Regions from separate parts of the Methylobacterium sp. 275MFSha3.1 genome, predicted to be linked through region 1. Evidence: predicted binding sites of a transcription regulator. Region 1 holds the regulator's gene; each other region holds the start of a gene.
What was found. The regulator LexA, encoded in region 1, represses DNA repair genes until DNA is damaged. The targets are predictions, from matches to a motif close to TGTTCNNNNTGTGTTCNG.
Positions count from the first base shown of each region.

Region 2: a site for LexA is predicted at 1,392-1,409, ahead of BLW78_RS30475 (DUF3072 domain-containing protein). Genes of this name have one in related genera too.
Region 3: a site for LexA is predicted at 2,186-2,203, ahead of BLW78_RS28045 (type IA DNA topoisomerase). Genes of this name have one in related genera too.
Region 4: a site for LexA is predicted at 1,575-1,592, ahead of dinB (DNA polymerase IV). Genes of this name have one in related genera too.

Region 1 covers NZ_FNWP01000010.1:83,416-87,037, forward strand. The annotation lists gene fae (formaldehyde-activating enzyme) at 1-371, opposite strand, end outside; gene BLW78_RS13770 (hypothetical protein) at 702-917, shown strand; gene BLW78_RS13775 (hypothetical protein) at 936-1,385, opposite strand; gene lexA (transcriptional repressor LexA) at 1,636-2,364, shown strand; gene BLW78_RS13785 (ComEC/Rec2 family competence protein) at 2,358-3,622, opposite strand, start outside.
Region 2 covers NZ_FNWP01000060.1:5,306-8,927, reverse strand. The annotation lists partial or broken gene BLW78_RS30485 (polysaccharide biosynthesis/export family protein) at 1-395, opposite strand, end outside; gene BLW78_RS30480 (Flp family type IVb pilin) at 657-905, opposite strand; gene BLW78_RS30475 (DUF3072 domain-containing protein) at 1,087-1,383, opposite strand; gene BLW78_RS30470 (gluconokinase) at 1,558-2,124, shown strand; gene BLW78_RS30465 (Cof-type HAD-IIB family hydrolase) at 2,129-2,950, shown strand; gene BLW78_RS30460 (lytic transglycosylase domain-containing protein) at 3,119-3,622, shown strand, end outside.
Region 3 covers NZ_FNWP01000036.1:28,658-32,279, forward strand. The annotation lists gene BLW78_RS28045 (type IA DNA topoisomerase) at 1-2,147, opposite strand, end outside; gene BLW78_RS28050 (monovalent cation:proton antiporter-2 (CPA2) family protein) at 2,524-3,622, opposite strand, start outside.
Region 4 covers NZ_FNWP01000004.1:174,306-177,927, reverse strand. The annotation lists gene BLW78_RS05795 (hypothetical protein) at 1-190, opposite strand, end outside; gene dinB (DNA polymerase IV) at 471-1,553, opposite strand; gene rimO (30S ribosomal protein S12 methylthiotransferase RimO) at 1,746-3,092, opposite strand; gene pabB (aminodeoxychorismate synthase component I) at 3,450-3,622, shown strand, end outside.

The DNA.
Region 1 (3,622 bases):
CGCTGATCGAGCCAGATCATGATGATCATGCACAGCTCGTCGAGCCCGTCCTTCGGCAGGATGCCCTCGATGATGCAGTCCACGATCGCGTCGCCGGTGGCGGCCTGGACCACGCCGCCGAGGAGCTCGGCATACTCGGCCGTGTGGATCGTGACCTTGGTGGTCATCATCGTGGCCGGGCGCACGAGCTGGTTGAGGTCGCGCACCACGAACATCCGCGTGTGGCCTTGGACCTGCCCCATCATCGACGCGAAGGCCTGACCGACCGGGCCGCGCACCGAGCCGATCAGCACCTCCGGCATGGCGTCGGTGTACTGGCCCTCGGCCGCCAGCACCGTGGCCTCGCCCGTGCGGAACCAGATCTCTTGCATGTTCGAACTCCACCTGATCGGAGCCCGCGGGAGACATCATCGGCGGCCTCGCGTCAATCGCCCCGAGGCCGGCCCCCATCCCGGCCGCCCCTGCCCTCGCCCGCGCCGCGGCGCGGGCGCAGCCCCGTGCCGCCCCGTGCCGCCCCGTATCGCCGCGATGCGGCCGCCGGCATCCGCGACGGCGCGCATCTCCACCCCCGCGCGGCCTGTGGCCTTGAGGAACGCGGACAGGCGAGGCAGGGAAGACCGGAGCGTGGCTCCGGGAGCGGTCCCGGGCCTGGCCGTTCCGGTGGGCGCGCGGCGCCGTGCCGGGCATGCGGGAGGAACACGATGGCGGAGAGCACGGACCGGGGCTCCGGCTGGAGCCTTCAGGCGAGCGCCGTGCCCGACGGGGTGCGCCTGGAACTCGCCCTCGCCGACCTCGGCGGTGCGCCGGTCACCGCCGCGATCGTGCTCGACCGGACGGAGGCCCGGGCCTTCGCCCGCGCCCTGCTGGCCGCCGCCGGCGACGCCGCGGAGCGGACGTTCCCGAAGCCGGGCGCCTGAGGGCGCGCCGCCGGCCGGTCAGCGCACGCCGAGGCCCGGATTGCGGCCCGGCAGGCGGGGGACCACGGTGCCGCGCTTCTCGATCGGCGCGTCGCAGGCGTAGGCGAACTCGGTCTTCAGCGGATCGAACACGGTCTCGCCAGTGATCCGGCAATCCTCGCGCACGGTCTCGTCGAGATAGGCCCGGGCGGCGGTGCGGAAGCGCTTCACCCGGGTGGCGCCCGGCTCCGGATCGATCCGGACCTCGCTCAGGTTGCAGCCGGTATACTCGCGCAGGGCGTTGGACACGATCAGCATCCGGCGCAGCTGCCGGTTGTCGTAGACCTCGTAGGGCTCCTTGCAGCCGATCGTGACGACCTGGGGAGTGAGCGCCACGTAGTTCCGCGAGATGTAGGAGAATCCGGTGGTGCAGCCGGCGAGGCCGAGGGCGGCGAGGCCGAGGGGCAGCAGAGCTGCGGGTCGTCGCATCCTCGTCATTCCAAGAGGGTCCCAGCCCGCACCCCGGATCCGCCGCCTTCCCGGCGGGGCGCCGCGATGCATTGAAACGGCTCCGCTTGCGCCGTCAATGCGTTTCTCGACCTTCTCCCGCGGGCGCGCCCGCGGCGCGCCGGGCCGAGCGGTGCCGCTCTTGCGGAACACTTGCGGAACGTTTAACCTGTTCGTGATTTGTTTCGGAGACCGTCACGTGGCGGTCCGCCAAGCCGCGAGTCCCCCGTCGATGCTCACGCGCAAGCAGCTGGACCTCCTGCGATTCATCCAGAGCCGGATGCAGGAATGCGGTGTCCCGCCGTCGTTCGACGAGATGAAGGATGCCCTCGATCTCAAGTCGAAATCCGGCATCCACCGGCTGATCACGGCGCTCGAGGAGCGCGGCTTCCTCCGGCGCCTCCCAAATCGGGCCCGCGCCATCGAGGTGATCCGCATCCCCGAGAGCCTGACCCAGGCCGCTCCGGCGACTCAGGCCCCCGCCGAGCCGCGCCGCTTCACGCCGAGCGTGGTCGAGGGCGGTAAGTCCAAGCAGCCGCCGGCCCCGGCGAGCACGCGGATGATCGACGAGTCCGGCCGCGCCATCTCGATCCCGGTCATGGGCCGGATCGCGGCCGGTACGCCCGTCTCGGCGATCCAGAACCAGAGCCACGCCATCACCCTGTCGCCGGACTTCGTGGCCGGCGGCGAGCACTACGCCCTCGAGGTGCGCGGCGACTCGATGGTCGAGGCGGGCATCCTGGACGGCGACCTCGTGGTCATCCGCAAGCAGGAGACGGCCAATACCGGCGACATCATCGTGGCGCTGATCGACGACGAGGAGGCGACGCTCAAGCGCCTGCGCCGCCGCGGCTCGTCGATCGCCCTCGAGGCCGCCAACCCGGCCTACGAGACCCGCGTGCTCGGGCCCGACCGGGTCCGGATCCAGGGCCGCCTCGTGAGCCTCGTCCGCCGCTACTGAAGCGGCTCGGCCGGCGCGTCGCCGGGGGCGAGGTCTCCGCCCGGCGCGGCGTCGGCCTCCGGCGTCGCGGCGATCCCGTTCTCCGCGGGGCGGTCGCCCGGCTCCGCGGTGACCGGCGACGGAGGTCCCGGCCCGCGCCCCGCGGCCGGCCGCCAGGGCACGGCGCGGCCGTCGTCCCGGGCGTAGCGCGCGGCGAAGCCGTCGCCGTCGGTCCGGAGGGCCACGGCCCCGCGGGCGGCGAGGACGCGCCGGTCGATCACCAGCGGCCCCGTGCAGGTGGGCGGCGCCGCGAGGCCCGTGATCAGCACCGCGGCGCGGGCGCAATCCTCCGGGAAGGCCCGCCGGTCCCGGACCAGGGCGACCGCCCGCCCGTCCGGCAGCCGGGCGGTGCAGCCGAGCCGGTCGCAGCGCCCGCTGCCCGACCGGACGATCAGCGCCGCGGACCGCCGCCCGTCGCCGTCCGCCTTCAGCCACTGCTCGAGGACGAAGCCCGAAGGGCTGCCGAGGGCCGCGAGCTGCCCGTCCGGGCCCCGCACCGCGGCCCCGGCGCCCTGCCGGTCGACGTAGAGGTCGTAGCGGTCGGGCCGGGCCGCGAGGACGAGCCCGAGCAGGACCGGCGGCACGGCGAGCCAGCGCAGGCGCGAGGCCGGCAGCGTCCCCAGCAGCAGGCCGGCGGTCAGCAGGGCCAGCGCCCCGGCGCCGAAGGCCGGCAGCACCAGGACCGCCCGCTCGAACCCGGCGATCCAGTCCGAGATCGCCAGCATCCCGGCCACCGCCTGCCCCATCAGCCACCAGACCGGCCGGTCGAGGGCGAAGGGATAGGCGAGGCAGCCGATCACCGCGGCGGGCATCACCACCAGGGAGACGAGCGGCAGGGTCAGGGCGTTGCCGACGAGGCCGAAGGGCTGGACCGTCTGGAAGTGGTAGGTGGCGAAGGGGGCCGTCGCGACCTGCGCCACCAGGGTCGTGGCCAGGGTCCCGGTGATCGCCGACAGGCCGGTCCCGACGAGCCGCCCGATCCGCCCGGCCCCCGGGCGCACGAGCAGCCGCCCGTCGATCAGCCGCGCGCAGGCGATCAGCCCGGCCACGGCGCCGAAGGACATCTGGAAGCTCGGGCCGAGCAGGCCCTCCGGCTCGCGGGCGAGCGCGATCAGCGCCGAGAGGGCGAGGTTGCGCATCGACAGGGCCGGCCGGTCCACCAGGATCGCGCCGAGCATGATCAGGGTCATGATCAGCGAGCGCTCGGCCGCGATGTCCC
Region 2 (3,622 bases), on a different contig from region 1:
GAGATGGCGCCGTCGCGCCCGACGGGCTGCTCGGGGATGAGGGCGGACTTGGATCCGGCGGAGAAGCGGTCGGCGACGAGGGGTCCGGAGAACAGGCCGCCGGATCCGGCTTCCCAGATGGAGACCGAGACCATGTCGCCGATGCCGATGACCGGCTCGGAGGAGGGGCGATGGTCGCCGAAGGAGGCGAGCAGGCTGTCGAGGGGGCGGCCGCGCAGGGCCTCGACCACGGAGGGGGTGACGTCGATGATCTCGTAGCGGGCAAGGATCCCGCCGTCGGCCGTGGCGACCTCGGCCCCGGCCTGGATCGCGCTCGCCGTCGGACCCGCCGCGGGCAGGTACGTGCAGCCCGACATCGCCGTGACGGCGAGCAGGACGAGGGGAAGTTTGCGCATCCAGATGTTGCCCATCGGTATTGCCGAGCCCGTGCCTAGCCCATAGCGGCCCAGGTGTCCGTAGCGGGTGAGCCACACTCCGCCCGCCACGACCGAGACTGCTAAGTCATCCTCGTTAAGCACAGCTTTTTCGGGGCACAGGGACGACGAATGCCGGGCGCAGCGCGCGCTGCTGAAATATCGGGACACAAATCCGAGCGCTGTCGACGGTAACGGGTCGGCCCATCGACTCCAGGGCCGCACGGCCCCGACGCGATCCGCTCACTGCCCCTGGGTCACCGCCGCGGTGATGTCGCCGTAGACGGCGCTGACGCGGGACACGTAGTAGCGGATGCTGCCGACCGCGACGAGGAAGATCAGGCCCCCGAGCAGGGCGTACTCGGTCGCGGTGGATCCGCGGAGGTCGCGGGCGAAGCGCGCGGCCGCGACAGGGATCCGATCCGTCAGGGCGGTCGCCGCCCGGGATCGCACCGCGCGCCGCCCCGCCCCGTCGCCGCCCGGCTCATCCATGGTCGAACGCGCCTTCCCGTCCCGCCGTCCGCGTGGCCCCACGCGCTCGGAAGGCTGTTACCGGCCCGCGCTTGCCGCCGGCTTAACGAAGTGTCCGAAACAGGGCATCGGGCTGATTCCGGGCGGGATATGCACCGTCCCGCGCGGCGGGCGCGCCCGGCGAGGGCGCGCCCGCGACGGCTCAGGCGTGGCCGGCCTTGTGGCGCAGGTCGTCGATCCGCTTGGAGGCCTCGGCCTTGTCGAGGTCGGGATCGAACGCCTTCGGCTCCTTCGCCTCCTCGGAGAGCGTCTTCAGGTAGGAGGCCTGCGCGCCGGTCATCGGCTCGCCGCCGGTGGTCCACTGGTCCGGATCCTTGATCTGGTTCGACACGTCCTTCGGGTCGGTCTTGGGGTTCTCCGGCGCGTTCTGGCGCGCATCCTGGCGCGCTCCGGAATCCCGATCGGCCTTCGACGTCGCCTTCGCGGTGGTGGTAGCCATGCGACTCATGTTCCCTAAATGTTCGCGTTCCGAGTCGTCAACGCGGCCCGCGCCGCGACGGTTCCTGCCGACACGGCGGCAACGTCGGGCGCGGCGATCTTCCCTTCCGCGCGCGCGCTCCGCATGATCGTGACGCGCGGCGCCCCGGCGCGCCTCGGAGCCACGGTGGTCCGGATGACGCCCCAATCAGACTCGCCATTCGATGCCGGGACGACCGCTCAGGTGCTCGTGGTCATGGGCGTCTCGGGGTCCGGGAAGAGCACCGTGGCGGCGCTGATCGCCGAGAAGCTCGGCTGGATCTTCGTGGACGGCGACAGCTTCCACGCGCCGGAGCACGTGGCGAAGATGCACGCTGGCCACGCCCTCGACGACGCGGACCGCGCGCCGTGGCTCGCCCGGATCGCGACCTGGATCCAGCAGCGCCTCGACGCCGGCGAGTCCGGGGTGGTGGTCTGCTCGGCGCTCCGGCGCGCGTACCGGGACGTCCTCACCCGGGGCAGCCGGCGGGTCCGCATCGTCTACCTCGACGGCGACAAGGCCCTGATCGCGCGGCGTCTCGCGGAGCGCCAGGGTCATTTCATGTCGCCGCATCTCCTGGACAGCCAGTTCGCCACCCTCGAGGTCCCGGGCCCCGACGAGCACCCGATTACCCTCGGGATCCTCGAGCCGCCCGAGGCGATTGCCGACCGGGTCGTGGCGGAACTCGCCACCGCGGCGCGCCGGGATCCGGGTGGGGAGTGACGCGATGACTGCAGGAACCGGCAAGGCCGCGGGGATCGCCCTGGTGATCTCGGACGTCGACGGCACCCTGGTCACCGGGGACAAGCGCCTGACGGCGGCGACGGTGGCGGCCGTGCGCCGCCTGCGCGCGGCCGGGATCGGCTTCAGCATCGCCTCGGCGCGGCCGCCGATCGGGCTGCGGAGCCTCGTGGCGGAGCTCGGCCTCGACCTGCCGATGGGAGCCTTCAACGGCGCGAGCGTCGTCCGGCCGGACCTGTCGATCATCGAGGAGCGGACCATCCCGGAGCAGGCGGCCCGGGCGGCCCTCGACCGACTCCTGGCCGAGGGGCTGGACGTCTGGGTCTTCGCTGACGGCGCGTGGTGCCTGCGCGACCCGGACGGTCCCTACACTGACTTGGAGCGCCGCACGATCGACGCGGAGCCCCGGGTCGTGCCGGATCTCGGAACGCTCATGGGTACGGCCGCCAAGATCGTCGGCGTCAGCCGCGACCACGCCCATCTCGCGGCCTGCGAGACGCGAATCGCGGCGGCGCTGGCCGGCCGGGCCACCGTCCACCGCTCGCAGAAGTACTATCTCGACGTGACGCCGCCCGATCTCGACAAGGGTCGCTTCGTCGCCTGGATGAGCGCGCATCTCGCCATCCCGCGCGAGCGGATCGCCACGTTCGGCGATGCCGGGAACGATCGCCCGATGTTCGCGCAGAGCGGCTACTCCGTGGCGATGGGCAATGCCGAGGCGAGCGTCCAGGCGGCCGCGAGCGCGGTCACGGACAGCAACGACGCCGATGGGTTCCCCCGCGCGGTCGAGCGCTTCATCCTTCCCTGACCGGCTCCCCAGATCGGCCGACCGCGTCCGCGCGCCGCCCTGTGGCGCGCGGATCACAAGCACGCCCGTCGCCCCGGCCGCCCACAGGCTGCCGAACGGGGGCCGCTTTCCGGCCTCATTTCCCCGTGACCTAGCTTGACTACAGAACAAGCAGCACCGGGTCTCGGAATGCATCGCCTCATCCTGGCCGCCGTCCTCGCGGTCGCGCCCGCCGCCGCCTTCGGGCAGGGCGCGCGCGACAATATCGACGCGTTGATCGAGCAGCAGGCGAAGGCGAACGGCGTTCCGGCGAGCTTCGTGCACGCCGTGGTCAAGCGCGAGAGCAACTACAATCCGCGGGCGAAGGGCGGCAGCGCCCTGGGTCTCATGCAGATCAAGCACGCGACCGCGCGCGGCATGGGCTACACCGGCGACGCCGCCGGCCTGTACGATCCGGAGACCAACCTGCGCTACGGCGTGGCCTATCTGGCGGGCGCCTACCGCACGGCCAAGGGCAACGTCGCCCAGGCCTACCAGTACTACAACCGCGGCTACTACTACGCCGCCAAGCGCCAGGGCATCTCCAACGAGGTCGCCTCGGTGGTCGCCCCCGTGGCGGCTTCGGCCAGCGCCCTCGCGAGCCTGTTCGGCGGCGGCGTCGCCGACTCCAAACCCAACCCCGCGGCCGCCGCC
Region 3 (3,622 bases), on a different contig from region 1:
GCCGCGCTCGGGCTCCGCCGGCCGTCTGCGCGGCCGGCGTCGTCCTCCTGCCCGGCACGCGGCCCGGCATGGGTGTCGAGGAACGCGTGGCAGACGCTGATGCTGCTCCTGCAGCCACGCGGCAGCGTCACGCCCTTCCGCTCGGAAAGGCTCACGGCGAACGCCACCATGGCCGGCGTCGGCGGCCGCTGGTCGCCCTGACCGGCCGGGATCAGGCTCGGATCGAGGCTGACGGTCGGCGCCTGCGCGATCGCGGCGATCAGGTCGTCGAGGCGGGCGCGGGTACGCTGGCGGAAGGCGGTCGCGCGCGCGACCGCCTCGGCGCGCGTGGCCGCCCGTCCGATCTCGGCGAGCTCCGCCTCGAACATGGCGCGCCCGACCGGATCTCCGTAGGCCGGGAACACGCTGCGCACCGCGCGGACGAAGGTCAGGCCGACCTCGGTGACCTCGATGGCCGGATCCTTGCCGGTAGACAGCGTGATGTAGCGGCTCTTCAGGAGCTTGGGCAGGATCGTGTCGCGCGTCGCGGCCGTGCCCAGACCCTTCGGCTCGTTCGGGTTGGCGGGGTTTTCCAGGGCGCGCTTGGCGGCCGGATCGTCCACTTGGTCGATCAGCCGGCCCATCACCACCGGCAATTCGCCTCGGGTGATCCGCCGCGGCGGCTCGGACTTCGCGGTAGCGATCTCCGCCGTCGCGGCGGAGGCGCCTTCGCCGTCGGTCACGAGCGGCAGGCGGGTGGCGGTGGCTTCCGCCTCGCGCTTGGTCTTGCCGGGCACGGCATCCGCTTCGAGCTCGGCCTCGCTGCCGTAGAGCGCGCGCCAGCCCGGCACGCGCACGACGCTGCCGGAGACGGCGAACCGCCTCACGCCCAGCGGTGTCGCGACATCCGCCGTGACGCTCGTGCGCGCGTCGACCCCGTCGGGCAGGTGCGCGGCGAGATAGGCCTTCGCCACGAGTTCCCACAAGCGGAACTGATCGGTGCTGAGACGGCCGCGCTCGGGCGCCTTGCGCAGGGGCACGATGGCGTGGTGCTCGCCCGGATCCACGACGTAGTGGCCCTTCAGGCCGCGACGGATCAGCGGCGCAGCGTCGCGCGGAACGACTGTGCTCAGGTCGCTCAGGACGGTCGTGACGGCCGCGATGATCGCGGCGGCATCGCCGGCCTGGCCCTCGGGCAGGTGCTCCGACTCCGTGCGCGGGTAGCTGAGGTACCCCTGATCGTAGAGGTCCTGAGCGATGCCGGCCGTGTGCTGCGGGTCCCAGCCGAACCGCTTGGCGCAGCGTCGCGCCAGGGTGTCCTTCGAGAACAGCCGGGGCGGCGCGCGCCGGACATCCCTGTGCGCGACCGCCAGAGGGCCCGACCACGTCGCCGCGGCGGACCGGATCGTCTCAGCGATCGCCGCATCGAGGATCCGCTCCTTCGGGGCATGCCAGAGGGTGATCTCCGCGCCTGCATGGGTCCTAAGGTGCAGCGCGACCTTGAAGAAGTCCTGCGGCACGAAGGACCGGATCCGCTCCTCCAGGTCCGCCAGGATGGCGAGGGTCGGCGTCTGCACGCCGCCGAAGCGCCAGGGCTCCCGGAAGGCGGGCGGGCGCAGGCGCAGCGAGATCGCCCGCGTGCCGTTCAGGCCGAGATGATAGTCCTCGTACTGCCGGCAGAGCGCCTCGAGATAGGCGGCGTAGTCGCGCTCGCCCGAGTCGGGATCCTTGGACAGGGCCGCGAAGGCGCGTCGGATCGAGACCTCGTCGAGCGCGCCGAGCTTGAGCCGGTCGACCCGGCCGTTCCAGCCGAGATGCTCGAGCACTTCCCACGCGATCATCGAGCCCTCGCGACCCGGATCCGTGGCGATGATCACGCGGTCCACGCCGCTCAGCGCCTGCCGGATCGCGGCGATCTTCGGTGCGTGCGACTGCCCGGACCGGTTCGTGCCGTAGCCGACCGGGATCGTGGGAAGGACGATCGGGAGGAGGTCGAAGCGCCAGGGCTTCCACTCGGGCCGGATGCTGCCCGGCTCCTCGGCCGACAGCAGGTGTCCCTCGGCGGCCACGCAGACCGTGCTCGGCGAGCGGAAGAAGCGCTGCAACTGGCGCATCGCCGAGGGCTTCTCGAAGAAGAACAGCGTGCGACCGGAGCTCGGAGATGACATGTCGCTGACCGCTCCGGCTGTCGCCGCGCCTGACCCAGGGTTCACATTTTGTTCCAGACGGGCTCGGGACGCAACTGGCGCCTCGAGAGGATAAGCCGTCGCAGAAGCCGGCGGCGTGTCGCCCTCCCCAGGCACACCGGCCGGCGCCGCGATGCTGGAGCGGCGCTCGTACCCGTGCTCCGGGCTCGCCCGCGGCGGCGACCCGGAATGCCTCCGTGGCCGGATCCCCGCCTGTGGCTGGCGCGCCGCCGTCGACCCGCGCACCGTCCTCCGAAGGCTCCGGGCACGCGCTCGCGCGCTGAGGGTTGCCCGCCCCAAGTGTCTGCCGAGACCAGCAAGCCTTCAGCGGGCGCGGCACCGAGGCCCGGTCGCGGGCCTAGCCGGCCGCGTGCGCCGAGCCGGGCTTGTTGCCGTGAATGAGGTCCCGACCCGCGTAGATGCCGCCCACGACCTGCAGATCGAGACGCTCCGCATCGCGGCGCCGGACCTCCGCCAGGATCGCGCTGGCCGCTTCCGGTTCGGCTCCGGTCGTCAGGAGCGCCTGCTCGCCGAGGAGCAGAGCCGACTCGACCGTCTCGCGGATCTGGTAGGCCACGCCCGCCTGGATCAGCTCGACCGCGTGTTCGCGATCCCGGGCGCGCGCCAGCACGGGCACCAGGGGGAACTCCGCCTTGGCGATCTCCGCCACGCGTCTGGCCATCGCGGTGTCGTCGACGCAGATCAGGATCGCCCGCGCCGTCGCGGCGCCGGCCGCGTGCAGAATGTCGAGGCGGGTGCCGTCACCGTAATAGACCTTGAAGCCGAATCCCTCGGCGAGACGGATGTTGCTCGGGTTCGTGTCGATGATCGAGACCGAGCAGCCCTGCGCGATGAGCGGCTGACTGGCGATCTGGCCGAAGCGGCCGAACCCGACGATCAGGGCGCTGCCCACGAGGTCCTCGGGCGCCTCGACGCCGTCGATGGACGGGACGGCCTTGGGACCGAGACGATCGAAGGCGACGACCATCAGCGGCGTGATCGCCATCGACAGGATGATGGTGGCTGTCAGGACGGCGTTGGTCGTGCCGTCGATGATGCCCGCGCTCGCGGCGGCCGCGTACAGCACGAAGGCGAACTCGCCGCCCTGCGCCATCAGGGCCGCGCGTTCCAGCGACTCGGCGTGCGAGGCGCGCAGCACCCGGGCCACGCCGTAGATGAGCAGGCCCTTCACGGTCATGTAGGCGGCGACGCCCGCCAGGATCAGGCCGGCATTCGCGGCGATCACCGTCAGGTCGAGGGACATCCCGACCCCGAGGAAGAACAGGCCGAGCAGGATGCCGCGGAACGGCTCGACATCGGCCTCCAGCTGGTGGCGGAAGCTCGACTCCGAGAGCAGGACGCCGGCCAGGAAGGCACCCATCGCCATCGAGAGGCCGCCGAGCTGCATCGCGAGGGCCGAGCCGAGCACGACGAGGAGGGCCGCGGCCGTCATGACC
Region 4 (3,622 bases), on a different contig from region 1:
GTGCGGGGGCTGCGGGCCTGGCGCTCGGGCCGCCTGCCGGAACGTAGACCTGGGCCGGGCTCGCGGTGTAGCCCCGGAGCTGGGCCGCGTTGGCGGCCCCGAAAGCGGATGTGCCGTCCGCGCGGGCGGCGCCCGCCGCGATGGCCGATAGAAGCGCGGAGGCCAGGGCCAGGCGGGCGTGCTTCGGCATCGACAGGGTCCTTGTGTTCGCGCGGGCTCGAGAAACCCTGATCCGGATCGCTCCGCTCTGCGATCGACCCGGCCTTCCCGACGTGCGGAACCGCACAGGCGCCGTGTCGTGCATGACGGCGGCGGCTCTATCGCTTTCCGGTTGATCGCTTCCCCACCGTCGTCGTTGCGAGTGGAGCGAGGCGATCCAGGGCCAGAGCCACGCTGACCGATGTCCTGCTGCCCGGGGTCACTTCCCTGCGCCCGTGATGACGGAGCGTGGGCCTGCCCCGGAGGCCGTGTCAGAGCGCCAGCCCGAGCTGGAGCGGCGCCTCGGGCGCGTCCTGCGCGAAGCCCGACAGCGACACCCCGATCAGCCGCGCGCTGCGGCGCAGGGGGAACAGGCCGGCGAGCAGGTCGAGGCCGATCCGCTCCAGGGCGGCCCGGTCGGCCACCGGCACGGCGAGGGACTTCGCCCGGGTGACCTGCGCGAAATCCGAGAACTTGAGCTTCAGGGTCACGGTCCGGGCGCGCATGCCCTTGGCGTCGGCACCCGCCCAGACCTTGTCGAACAGCGGCGCCAGCCGGGCGGCCAGGACCTCGAAGGCGGCGGTGTCGTCCGAGAAGGTGGTCTCGGCCCCGATCGACTTGCGCACCCGGTGGGCGCGGACCGGCCGCGCGTCGATCCCGCGGGCGACCGCGTGGTAGTAGGCGCCCGCGGAGCCGAAGGTCTCGCGCAGGCGCTCCGGCGTCCAGGCGCGCAGATCCGCCCCGGTCTCGATCCCGAGCCGCTTCATCTTCGCCTCGGTGACCGGGCCGACGCCGTGGAACCGGCCGATCGGCAGCGCCGCCACGAAGTCCGGCCCCATGGCGGGGGTGATGACGAACAGGGCGTCGGGCTTGCGGTGGTCGGACGCCACCTTGGCGAGGAACTTGTTGTACGAGACCCCGGCCGAGGCGATGAGTCCGGTCCGTTCCAGGATCTCGGCCCGGATCGCCTTCGCCACGGCCGTCGCCGTCGGGAGGCCCTGGAGGTTCTCGGTGACGTCGAGATAGGCCTCGTCGAGGGCCACCGGCTCGATGATGGCCGTGTGCCGGGCGAAGACCGCCCGGATCTCCTCGGAGACCGCCCGGTAGACCTCGAAGCGCGGCTTCACGAACAGCAGGTCCGGGCACAGCCGCCGCGCGGTGGCCGACGGCATGGCGGAGCGGACACCGAATTTTCGGGCCTCGTAGCTCGCAGCGGCCACCACCCCGCGCTCCCGGGAGCCGCCGACCGCCAGCGGCCGGCCGCGCAGCGACGGGTCGTCGCGCTGCTCCACGGAGGCGTAGAACGCGTCCATGTCGATGTGGATGATCTTTCGGAGCGCGACCTCCGGATCCATCGCCGCCTCGGGTCCCGACCAAGTTCCTGATCTGTTCCGAAAGACCGCGCGGGGCGGGCGGGGTCAAGCCGCGCCGGACGCGGCGTCAACAGGAGTCCGGTCCGCGCCCGTCATCGCGAGCGTAGCGCGACGTCCCCGAGCGCAGCGCATCCCTGGATTGCTTCGCTGCGCTCGCAAAGACGGGGTCTGCCGTCAGGCGACGCTGCCGTAGAGGTCGTAGGCCTCGGCCCGGTCGATCTTCACCGTGACGATGTCGCCGACCCGCACCGGGCGCCGGAACGCGGCGTGGACGGTCCCGTCGATCTCCGGTGCGTCGGCCTTGGACCGGCCCCGCGCCACCCCGCCCTCGACGGAATCGACGATGACGGGCAGCCGCTTGCCGACCTTGGCCCGCTGCAGCCGGAGCGCGATGCCGTTCTGGGTCTCCATGAACCGGCGCTTGCGCTCGGCCTTCACCGCCGGCGGCACGAGGTCGCCCAGCGCGTTGGCGGTGGCGCCGGCCACCGGCTCGTACTCGAAGCAGCCGACCCGATCGAGCTTGGCCTCCTGCAGCCAAGCGAGCAGCTCCTCGAACTCGGCCTCGGTCTCGCCGGGGAAGCCGACGATGAAGGTCGAGCGGATCGCGAGGTCCGGGCAGGTCTGCCGCCAGCTGCGGATCCGGTCGAGCTGGCGCTCCTGGTTGCCGGGGCGGCGCATGCGCTTGAGCACGGAGGGGCTCGCGTGCTGGAGCGGCATGTCGAGGTAGGGCAGCACCTTGCCCTCGGCCATCAGCGGGATGACCTCGTCCACGTGCGGGTAGGGGTAGACGTAGTGCAGCCGCACCCAGGCGCCGAGCTCGCCGAGTTCCTTGGTGAGGTCGTAGAACTTGGCGCGGACCTGGCGGTCGCGCCACGGGCTCTCACTGTAACGGATATCGACGCCGTAGGCGCTGGTGTCCTGGCTGACGACCAGCAGCTCCTTCACGCCGGCCTTCACCAGCTTCTCGGCCTCGCGCAGCACGTCGGCGGCGGGGCGGCTGACGAGGTTCCCGCGCAAGCTCGGGATGATGCAGAAGCTGCAGCGGTTGCTGCACCCCTCCGAGATCTTCAGGTAGGCGTAGTGGCGCGGGGTGAGCTTGATCCCCTGCGGCGGCACGAGGTCGAGGAACGGGTCGTGGGCCGGCGGCACCGCCTCGTGGACGGCCGCCACCACCGACTCGTAGGCCTGGGGCCCGGTCACCGCCAGGAGGTCGGGGTACTTCTCGCGGATCTCCTCCGGCTGCGCGCCCATGCAGCCGGTGACGATGACGCGGCCGTTCTCCGCCATGGCCTCGCCGATGGCCGAGAGCGACTCTGCCTTGGCGGAATCGAGGAAGCCGCAGGTGTTGACGATCACCACGTCGGCGCCGTCGTGCCGCCGGGCCAGCTCGTAGCCCTCGGCGCGCAGATGGGTGAGGATCCGCTCGGAATCGACCAGCGCCTTCGGGCAGCCCAGCGAGACGAACGAGATTTTCGGGGCGGCGCCGGGAGCGGGGCCGCGGGGAGCGGGCGTGGCGGTCATGGCATTCGGGTCGGACAGTCCGGCGGGGCGATCGGCCGCCCGGCGCGCGGGACCAGGAATTCGGGGTCGCGCTCCTATACAGGCTCCCGCGCCTCCGCGCGAGGCCGGCCGCCGCAGGGGTGCCCGGCCCTGCGCGCGAGCCTGAGCTTAGGCGCAGATCCTATCGTTACGGCAGAGCTTTACGGCGGTCTTCTCAGATCCCACATCAGGATTGGACGGCGCGGCCCTGCGCCCCGGACACGGCCCGCCCGCGCGCGGCGGCGGGGCCTGCGTGGAACTGCCGCTTCCCCCGCGGCATCGCCTGTGCGACGGCAGCGGATGACGCACAGCCCGAGGATAACGGCCCCGAACCCGGTCATGTGGACCCGAGAGATCCCCTTCATCGATCCCGTCGCGGCGGCGGCCCGGCTGCGCGCCCTGCCCGGGCTCGCCTTCCTCGACAGCGCCATGCGGCACGACCCGCTGGGGCGGCACTCGATCGTGGCCGCCGACCCGTTCGCGCGGTTCCGCTACCGCGACGGGCGCGCGAC